3 regions of the Kitasatospora sp. NPDC058218 genome follow, and region 3 is predicted to be linked to each of the others. Evidence: riboswitches for the same ligand, from Rfam matches in the RefSeq annotation. Region 3 holds a riboswitch; each other region holds the start of a gene.
What was found. Region 3 has a riboswitch for thiamine pyrophosphate ahead of thiC (phosphomethylpyrimidine synthase ThiC). Riboswitches for the same ligand answer to the same signal wherever they lie in the genome.

Region 1: another riboswitch for thiamine pyrophosphate. It lies ahead of ACFVYI_RS25440 (purine-cytosine permease family protein); the one in region 3 lies ahead of thiC (phosphomethylpyrimidine synthase ThiC).
Region 2: another riboswitch for thiamine pyrophosphate. It lies ahead of thiO (glycine oxidase ThiO); the one in region 3 lies ahead of thiC (phosphomethylpyrimidine synthase ThiC).

Annotation. Positions count from the first base shown of each region.
Region 1 covers NZ_JBHVWC010000042.1:25,132-28,399, forward strand. The annotation lists gene ACFVYI_RS25435 (S1C family serine protease) at 1-1,426, opposite strand, end outside; TPP riboswitch at 1,705-1,853, shown strand; gene ACFVYI_RS25440 (purine-cytosine permease family protein) at 1,846-3,268, shown strand, end outside.
Region 2 covers NZ_JBHVWC010000002.1:137,323-140,590, forward strand. The annotation lists gene thiS (sulfur carrier protein ThiS) at 1-169, opposite strand, end outside; gene thiO (glycine oxidase ThiO) at 166-1,326, opposite strand; TPP riboswitch at 1,330-1,442, opposite strand; gene ACFVYI_RS01630 (NAD(P)/FAD-dependent oxidoreductase) at 1,576-2,781, shown strand; gene ACFVYI_RS01635 (Rv2175c family DNA-binding protein) at 2,834-3,199, shown strand; gene thiE (thiamine phosphate synthase) at 3,199-3,268, shown strand, end outside.
Region 3 covers NZ_JBHVWC010000023.1:89,459-92,726, forward strand. The annotation lists gene ACFVYI_RS16845 (SPFH domain-containing protein) at 1-897, opposite strand, end outside; gene ACFVYI_RS16850 (hypothetical protein) at 1,056-1,256, opposite strand; TPP riboswitch at 1,352-1,486, shown strand; gene thiC (phosphomethylpyrimidine synthase ThiC) at 1,482-3,268, shown strand, end outside.

The DNA.
Region 1 (3,268 bases), on a different contig from region 3:
TGCGCAGGACGTCCAGCTTGGCGTAGACCGGCTTGCCGGTCTTGATCAGCGTCTCGGCGACCCACTTGGCCTGGTTGATCGGGATGGCGAAGCCGAGGCCGATGCTGCCGGCCCGGCCGGTGCTGGAAGTGTTGGACTGGATCGCCGAGTTGATGCCCATCACCGCGCCGCTGGCGTCCAGCAACGGGCCGCCGGAGTTGCCGGGGTTGATGGAGGCGTCGGTCTGCAGGGCGTTCATGTACGAGGACTGCGCGCCGGTCTCGTCGCCGGAGGCGACCGGGCGGTCCTTGGCGCTGATGATGCCGGTGGTGACGGTGGACTCCAGGCCGTACGGCGCGCCGATGGCGATCGTGGAGTCGCCGACGTTGACCTTGTCGGAGTCGGCCAGCGGAAGCGGCGTCAGCTTGTCCTTGGGCGGGTTGTCGAGCTTCACCACGGCGACGTCGTAGCCCTCGGCCCGGCCGAGCACCGAGGCGTTGTAGGAGCTGCCGTCGGCGAACTTGACGGTCAGTTTGCCGCCGTTGGAGGCGGGGGCGACGACGTGGTTGTTGGTGAGGATGTGGCCCTCGGTGTCGAAGACGAAGCCGGTACCGGTGCCGGACTCGCCGTTGCCCTGCGCCTTGATGGTGACGACGCTGGGCAGCGCCTTCTGCGCGATGCCGGCGACGGAGCCGGGGGCGGGCTCGTTCTTCTGGGTGTTGTTGGCCTGGACGGTGGTGCTCTTGTGGTCGTCCGAGGCGGTGATGCCACCGCCGTTGCGGTCCGCGACGGTGACGCCGAGCGCGCCGCCGGCCACACCGGCGACCAGGGCGACGGCGGCGATCAGCGCGATCAGGCCGCCGCGCTTCTTGCGCGGGCCGCCGGGCTCGGGGGCGCCGGGGTACTCGGCCGGGTAGCCGAGCGGGCCACCGGGGTAGCCCGGGCCGCCCGGGGTGCCGGTGCCGCCGGGCGGGGCGTCGTGGGCGCCCCAGCCGCCGAGCGGCTGGCCGGCGCCGAACGGGTGGTGCGGCGCGGGCGCGGCCGGAGCGGCCGGAGCGCCGTACGGGTCGTGGGCCGCCGCCGGGACCGGGGTGCCCGGGGTGGCGTACGGGTTGGTGACCGGCGCGGGGGCCGGGGCTGCCGGAGCGGCCGGGGCCGCGGCCGACACCGGGGCCGGGGCGGGCGGCAGGACCGGCGGAGGTGCGTCGATGTACCCGGTCTCGGCCGCGACGGGCGCCGGGGCCTGAACCGGCTCGGCCGGGGCCGCGGGTGCCGGCTCCGGGGCGGCGATCTTGCCGAACGCCAGCGTCGGCGTGAACCCGCCGGCCGGCGGCGCGGCCGGGGCGGCGGGCGCCGGACCGTCATGAGCGGGACCCACTACCCCCTGGCCGTCGGAGGGCTGCTCCCCCTGTGGCCCGGTGGGCCCAACCTCGCGCTCGGTGCTCACGGACGACCTCCATAGCTGACAGGACCAACAACCATAGTTTTTCGCACAATCGATTCGATTGCCGTAAGGACCCCTCTGAAGAACTCATAAGAATCCTTAGCCCGGCCCGACAACCGGCCCGACAACCGGCCCGACAACCGGCCCGGCAGCGGCCCCGGCAGGCCCCTCGCAGGCCCCGCGCAGAAGGCCTCACGTGGCCGCCCCGCGGCGTCCCGCGATGCGGACCGCCGGACGCCTGGCCTTGGCGTTCAACCCCGCGCCGGTTAGCCTGTCGCTCCAAACTGACACGCGGGAGCTTGGACCCACCAGGCTGAGAGTGCGCCGGTCGACCGTACGCCACGGGATCCGTGGACGGACCGTCGAGGGGGCGCAGACCGCCGGAACCTGTCCGGGTAATGCCGGCGTAGGGAGTATCGGCCATGCCGCCTGCTTCGCCATCCTCTTCTTCGGGCGCGCCCGCGTCCAAGGGTTTCTCCGAGTCGTCCGCGACCGATCCTTGCGACGCCGCCGACGGCGCTCCCGGTTCCACGGGCGCCGCCACCGCCGTGCTGGACCGCCCGGAGCGGGCCGACCGGGTCGAGGCCCCGTTCGTCCTGGACACCGAGCCGCCGCGCACGCTCCGCTTCCGGGACCACTTCGCGCTCTGGATGAACCTCGGCGTCAGCCTGATCGGCTTCACCACCGCCGCCACCGTGCTCGGTGCGCCGGGCAGTGAGCTGTCGCTGGCCGCCGCGATCACCGCGATCGTGGCCGGCACCGTGGTCGGCACCGCGATGCTCGGCGTGGCCGCGCTGATCGGGGCCCGGACCGGTGCGCCGGCGATGGCCAACCTGCGCGGCCTGTTCGGGACGAAGCTCTCCTACGTGCCGACGGTGCTGAACATCGTCCAGTGCATCGGCTGGGGCGTGTACGAGCTGCTGGTCATCGCGATGGGCGCGCAGACGGTGGCGCACACCGAGGGCTACCGCTGGGTCTTCGTCGTGCTGGCGGGCGCGGTGACCACCGCGCTGACCATCTGGCCGCTCGGCGCGATCGCGGTGCTGCGCCGCTTCGTCGCCGCGGCGGTCGCGGTGGCGATGGTGTACTTCACCGTCCAGCTGGGCCGGGGCGGCGTGTCCGACCCGGGTGCGGGCAACTGGCACGGCTTCCTCAAGGCCACCGACGCGATGATCGCGGTGTCGATCTCCTTCGTGCCGCTGGCCGCCGACTACACCCGGCACTCGCGCACCGCCCGCTCCGCGTTCTGGGGCAGCTTCTCCGGCTACACCGTCGCCCAGGTCTGGTGCTACGTGCTCGGCCTGTTCGCGCTGCTGCAGGCCGACGGCGACGCCACCCGGATCTTCGACTCCTTCCTGGGCGTCTGGGCCGGCTGGTTCTTCCTGCTGGTGCTGGTGCTGCGCGAGACCGACCAGTCCTTCGCGAACGTGTACTCGACCGCGATGTCCGTCCACAACCTGCTGCCGAAGGTGGACCGCCGGGTGCTGACCGGCGCCACCGGCCTGCTGATCACCGTGCTGGCGCTGCAGATCACCGAGTTCACCGACTCCTACTACGCCTTCCTCGGCCTGATCGGCTCGGTGTTCGTGCCGATGTTCGCGGTGCTGGCGGTCGACTACTTCCTCGGCGCCGGCCGGCGCGGCTGGAACCTCGCCGACGACGCGCCGTCCCGCTGGCTGATGCTGCTGCCCTGGGCGCTCGGCTTCGCGGTCTACCAGCTGATCGCGCCGACCGCGATCGCCGGCTGGTGGACGGACTTCTGGACGTCGGTGCAGGAGGCGCTGCACTTCACGCCCCAGGAGTGGACCTCGGCCTCGCTGTTCGGCTTCCTGGTGCCCGCCCTGG
Region 2 (3,268 bases), on a different contig from region 3:
CGGCGGCCAGCTGGGTCAGCGGCCACGAACCGCGCGGCACCACGGCCTCGTTGAGCGCGGCGGCGACGCCGGAGTTGGCCCGGCTGAGGGTGGTCACCACCTCGGCCAGGGTGGTGGCGGCGGGCACCCGGCGGGGCTCGCCGTTGACGGTGAGTTCGATCTCGCTCATGCGGGGACCTTCGTGGTGAAGCGGGTGGGGGAGAACGGCGCGGCGAGCTCGGGCGTCGTGCCGGTGACCAGGTACTCGGCGATCAGGTCGGCCGTCACCGGGGTGAGCAGCACGCCGTTGCGGTAGTGGCCGGTGGCGGCGACCAGGCCGGGCAGGGCGGTCGGCCCGAGCAGCGGTGCGTTGTCCGGCGAGCCCGGGCGCAGCCCGGCGGAGGTCTCCACCAGGGGCAGCTCGGTGATGCCGGGGACCAGCTCGTGGGCGTCGCGCAGCAGCTCGTACACCCCGCCGGCGGTGACGGTGGTGTCGTAGCCCTGCTCCTCGCTGGTCGCGCCGATCACCAGCTCGCCGTTCTCGCGCGGCACCAGGTAGAGGTGCTGACCGCGCACCACCGCGCGGACGTTGCGGGAGAGGAACGGCCGGTAGGCCGGCGGGATCCGCAGCCGCAGGATCTGGCCCTTCACCGGGCGGATCGCCGGCAGCACGCCCTCGGGCAGGCCCGGCAGCAGATGACTGCGGGAGCCGGCGGCGAGCACGACCCGGTCGGCGGTCAGGGTCTGCGCGGTGCCCAGCCGGACGCCGACGGCCCGGCCGTTCTCGACCAGCAGCTCGGTGGCCTCGGCGCGGTGCAGCCGCACGTCCGCCCGCTCGCAGGCGAGGACCAGGGCCCCGGCCAGCCGGCGGCCGTCCACCTGGTGGTCGTCGGTGACGTGCAGGCCGCCGCGGACGCCCGGGGCGAGCATCGGCTCCAGCTTGCGGGCCTCCCGGCCGGTGAGCCACTGCGAGTCGAGGCCGAGCCGCCGGTGGAAGGCGTGCAGTTCGCGCAGTTCCTCGCGGTCGTCGGAGTCGAGGGCGACGGCGACGGTGCCGCACTGGCGGTAGCCGGTGTCCTGGCCGCCGGAGGCCTCGCCGAGCTCGGCGGCGAAGGCCGCGTACCGCTCGTTGGAGGCCATCCCGAGGCGCAGCAACGGCTCCTCGCCGTACTGGAGTTCGGTGACGGGGGCGAGCATGCCGGCCGCCACCCGGGCGGCGCCGCCGCCCGGGTCCGGGTCGACCACCACGATGTTCTTCACCCCGCGCCGGGCCGCCCGCCAGGCGACGGCGAGGCCGATGATGCCGCCGCCGACGACCAGGACGTCGGCATGGGTGTCCGCTGCCAAGCGTGTCAAAGTCGCTGCTCTCCCTTCGCCGGTATGACCCGGATCAGGTTCGGACGGTCGCAGGCCGTGTGAGCCCGCCTCTCAGCCCGGTCCGCCGGGCTCCCGTGATGGTGCCCCCACCATAACTCCGGGGGTTGTCGCCGCCGAAGGCGCGTACGAGGGGTGGACGGCGGGGTGGACGGCGGGCCACCCGGCGGGTCGGGCGCGAGGGCCGACGGCCCTCTGGTGCCCCGGGCGGGCGCCAGTACAGTGACGGGCGTGGCAGAGCTGAGCGGGACGGATCAGGTGGTCGTGGTCGGGGCCGGGCTGGCCGGGGCGCACTGCGCCGCGGGCCTGCGGCGGGGCGGCTGGCGGGGGCGGATCGTCCTGGTCGGCGAGGAGCCGCACCAGCCGTACGACCGGCCGCCGCTCTCCAAGGAGGTGCTGCTCGGCAAGGCCGACGCCACCCCGCTCGACCTCGACCTCGCGCAGCTGGGCGTCGAGCTGCTCACCGGCCGCCGTGCCACCGGTCTCACCCCCGGCGTGCTGCGCACCGACGGCGGCGACCTGCCGTACGACGCCCTGGTGCTCGCCACCGGCGCCACCCCGCGCGCGCTGCCCGGCGCCGAGCGCGCCCATCTGCTGCACACCCTGGACGACGCGCTGGCGCTGCGCGCCCTGCTCCGCCCGGGTCTTCGCCTGGTCCTGGTCGGCGCGGGCTGGATCGGCGCCGAGGTGGCCACCGCCGCCCGGGCGGCCGGCTGCGAGGTCACCGTCGTCGAGGCGGGCCCGGCGCCCGTCCCCGGCGCACTGCCGGCCGGGATCGGCCGGGCGATGGCGGCCTGGTACGCGGAGGCCGGCGTGGAGCTGCGCTGCGGGGTCGGGGTCGCGGCGGTCGAGCCCGGCGCGGTGCTGCTGGCGGACGGCTCGCACCTGCCCGCCGACGAGGTCGTGGTCGGCATCGGCGCCCGCCCGGCCACCGACTGGCTGGCCGGCTCCGGAGTCGGGCTGGACGCCGCCGGCGCCGTCCTGGTGGACGAGCGGCTGCGCACCACCCTGCCCGGCGTCTACGCGGCCGGCGACTGCGTGAGCTACCCGTCGGCCCGCGCCGGCGCCCGGCTGACCGTCCAGCACTGGGACCACGCGCTGCAGTCCGGCGGGGCGGCCGCCGCCGCCGTGCTCGGCGCGGACCTGCCGTACGACCCGGTGCCGTACTTCTGGTCGGAGCAGTTCGGCCGGATGGTGCAGTACGCCGGGCGGCACGGCGAGGGCGACGAGCTGCTCTGGCGCGGCTCACCGCAGGACCGCTCCTGGGCGGTGCTCTGGCTGCGCGACGGCGCGCTGCGCGCCCTGTTGACGGTGGACCGCCCGCGCGATCTGACCCAGGGCCGCCGACTGGTCGAGCGCGCGGCGGTGCTCGATCCGGTGCGGGCGGCGGACCCGGCGGTGGCGCTGAAGTCGGCCGTCGCGGGGTAGCCCCGGCGGCGGATTGGTGCGCGGCGGGCCGTGGAGGTGGCAGTCTGGTGACGTGAGTGAGATCGAAAGCAAGATTGAAGCCCTGGTCACCGAGTGGATGTACCTGCCCGACATCTCGGAGCAGTGGGGGGTCCGGGTCACCGAGGTGCGCGACCTGGTCAAGAACGGCGGGCTGATCGCCGTCCGGCGCGGCCCGAACAGGTCGCTCCAGGTGCCGGCCGCGTTCATCGACGGCCCGGGCCTGGTCAAGCACCTGTCCGGCACCCTGACGGTGCTGCGCGACTGCGGGTACAACGACGTGGAGATCCTGGAGTGGCTCTTCACCGAGGACCCGTCGCTGCCCGGCAGCCCGATCCAGGCGCTGCAGGAGAACCGTGGCACCGAGGTGAAGCGCCGCGCCCAGGCGATGCTGATCTGATGGCGGCGGACACGCCGCGCCGGCGGTTCGCCGACGCCCGGCTCTACCTGTGCACCGACGCCCGCCGCG
Region 3 (3,268 bases):
GGTCTCGTACGCCCGGGCGTCGGCGGGCTTGCGGACGTCGGCCTGCAGCTGCTGCTCCTTGCGGTGCGCCTCCAGCTCGGCGACCTTGGTCTCCTGGACGACGACCTCCTGCCGGGAGGCGGCCTGGGCGAGCGGTCCGGCCTGCATCGCCCGGGCGGTCGCCGTCTCCATCTCGGCCTGGTAACCGGCCTGCTGGATACCGGAGTTGCGAGTCGCCTCGGCCTTGCGCGCGAAGGCCTCCTGCTCGGCCTCGGTGGCCTGGCGGTCGGCCTCGGCCTGGGCGATGCGGGCGTCGCGCATGACGGCGGCCGCGTGCGGAGCGGCGAGGTTCTGGATGTAGCCGGTCGGGTCGAGGATCTCCTGGATCTGCAGCGAGTCGATGATCAGACCCAGCTTCTCCATCTCGGAGCCCGAGGCGGCGCGGGTCTCCCCGGTCAGCCGCTCGCGGTCGCGGATCATGTCCTCGACCGTCAGGCTGCCGACGATGGACCGCAGATGACCGGCGAAGACGTTGTGGACCCGGTGGCCCATCATCTGCTGCTGGTCGAGGAAGCGGCGGGCGGCATTGGCGATCGACACCGTGTCGTCGCCCACCTTGAAGATCACAACGCCCTTGACGTGCACCGGAATTCCCTGCGACGTCACGCAATCCACGTCCAGGTCGGCCTCGTTGAGGTCGAGGGAGAGCTTGCGCACCACCTGGACGCCGGGGGTCACCAGCGTCCCCCGTCCGGTGACGATGCGGAATCCCATGCTCTCGCCGACGCCCTCGGAGCGGTGCTTGGAACCCGAGATGATCAGTGCCTCGTTCGGCTCGGCGACCCGCCACATGAGCTTGAAGAGCACGATCAGAATGATGATGGAAGCCACTGCGGCCCCCGCTACGCCGATCAGCATCGGCTGATTCCCCCTTCAGCGCGCACCGGCGTTCCGTGGCTGCGCTCTGGTGTGCAGGGAGGCGCGGAACGCGGTGGCAGCAGGAGATTCTCCGCTCACCGTGATCCTTTGGAAAGGGGAACGCGTCCCGGATCCGTCTCGGTCGCGTCAGGATTCCGTCAAAGGAGGGCCACGTAGACGGTGCGCGGAGGCTGGTACTCGACCACGACCACCTGGGTGCCGATCGCCATGCTCTCGCCCGGCACGGCCGGGTGGGCCAGGAAGGCCTCGGTGGTGTGGCGTTCGCGGACGTGCACGAGTACCTCGCCGACCAGTCCGGGGCCGATCCTGCCGGTGACGCGCCCTGTGCTTCCGACCATCGGCCCAGTCTGCCACCGTTGCCTCCGCGTGGACCCCCTCTGGACCAGCGGCGATCCGCTCGCTACGGTGTTGGACGTCATGCGCAGGCAACACCGCCTGCGGACACGGGAGCTCGGAGCACCGGGCTGAGAGGGCGCTGACCGGAACGTCGCTGGACGTGCCGACCGCTGCGTCGACCGCAGGAACCTGACCGGGTAATGCCGGCGTAGGGAGTAGAAGGTCTGATGACCACGTTCGACGCACAGCCGCAGTCTGCCCGGAACCATGACACCGGAAGCACGGGCACCGGCTACCCGACCCCGGCCTGGCGCAAGGCCTACCACGAAGGGTCCCGCCCCGACCTGCTGGTCCCGTACCGCGAGGTGGTCCTCACCAACGGCCGGACCGTCCCGCTCTACGACACCTCCGGTCCGTACACCGACCCCGCGTACGAGGCCGACGTGCGGCGCGGCCTGCCGCCGCTGCGCGACGCGTGGATCCGCCAGCGCGGCGACGTCGAGGAGTACGACGGCCGCGAGGCCCGCCCGGAGGACGACGGGATCAAGCACACCTCGCCGCGCGGCGGGAACCTGCGCAACCTCGACGCCGTCTTCCCCGGCCGCCCGCGCCGCCCGCTGCGGGGCCGGTCCGGCGCCTCCGTCACCCAACTCGGCTACGCCAGGCGCGGCGTGGTGACCCCGGAGATGGAGTTCGTGGCCCTGCGCGAGGGCCTGGCCCCGGAGTACGTGCGCGCCGAGGTGGCGCGCGGCCGCGCCGTCATCCCGGTCAACGTGAACCACCCCGAGGTGGAGCCGTCGATCATCGGCACCAACTTCCTGGTGAAGATCAACGCCAACATCGGCAACTCCGCGGTGACCTCCTCGATCGAGGAGGAGGTGGAGAAGATGACCTGGGCCACCCGCTGGGGCGCCGACACCGTCATGGACCTCTCCACCGGCCGCAACATCCACACCACCCGCGAGTGGATCCTGCGCAACTCCCCGGTGCCGATCGGGACGGTGCCGCTCTACCAGGCACTGGAGAAGGTCGACGGCCGGGCCGAGGAACTCAGCTGGGACGTCTACCGCGACACCATCATCGAGCAGTGCGAGCAGGGCGTCGACTACATGACCGTGCACGCCGGCGTGCTGCTGCGGTACGTGCCGCTGACGGCCCGCCGCAAGACCGGCATCGTCTCGCGCGGCGGCTCGATCATGGCCGCCTGGTGTCTGGCGCACCACCAGGAGAACTTCCTCTACACCAACTTCGAGGAGCTCTGCGAGATCCTCGCGAGCTACGACGTCACCTTCTCGCTCGGCGACGGCCTGCGCCCCGGCTCGATCGCCGACGCCAATGACGAGGCGCAGTTCGCCGAGCTGCAGACGCTGGGCGAGCTCGGCCGGATCGCGCGCGAGCGCGACGTCCAGGTGATGATCGAGGGCCCGGGCCACGTCCCGATGAACAAGATCCGGGAGAACATGGACCTCCAGAAGGAGATCTGCGACGAGGCGCCGTTCTACACCCTCGGCCCGCTCACCACGGACGTCGCCCCCGGCTACGACCACATCACCTCGGGCATCGGCGCCGCGATGATCGCCTGGTGGGGGACGGCGATGCTCTGCTACGTCACCCCCAAGGAGCACCTGGGCCTGCCGAACCGGGACGACGTGAAGACCGGCGTCATCACCTACAAGATCGCCGCCCATGCCGCCGACCTCGCCAAGGGCCACCCCGGTGCCCAGGCCTGGGACGACGCGCTCTCCGACGCCCGCTTCGAGTTCCGCTGGGAGGACCAGTTCAACCTGGCCCTCGACCCGGAGACGGCCCGCGAGTTCCACGACGAGACGCTCCCCGCCGAGCCCGCCAAGACGGCCCACTTCTGCTCGATGTGCGGCCCGAAGTTCTGCTCGATGAAGATCTCCCAGCAGATCCGCGCCGAGCACGGCGGGGGCTCCTCCGCCGTCGCCTCCGGGTACGACGCCGAGGCGCTGGCCGGCATGCAGGCCAAGTCGGAGGAGTTCGCGGAGCAGGG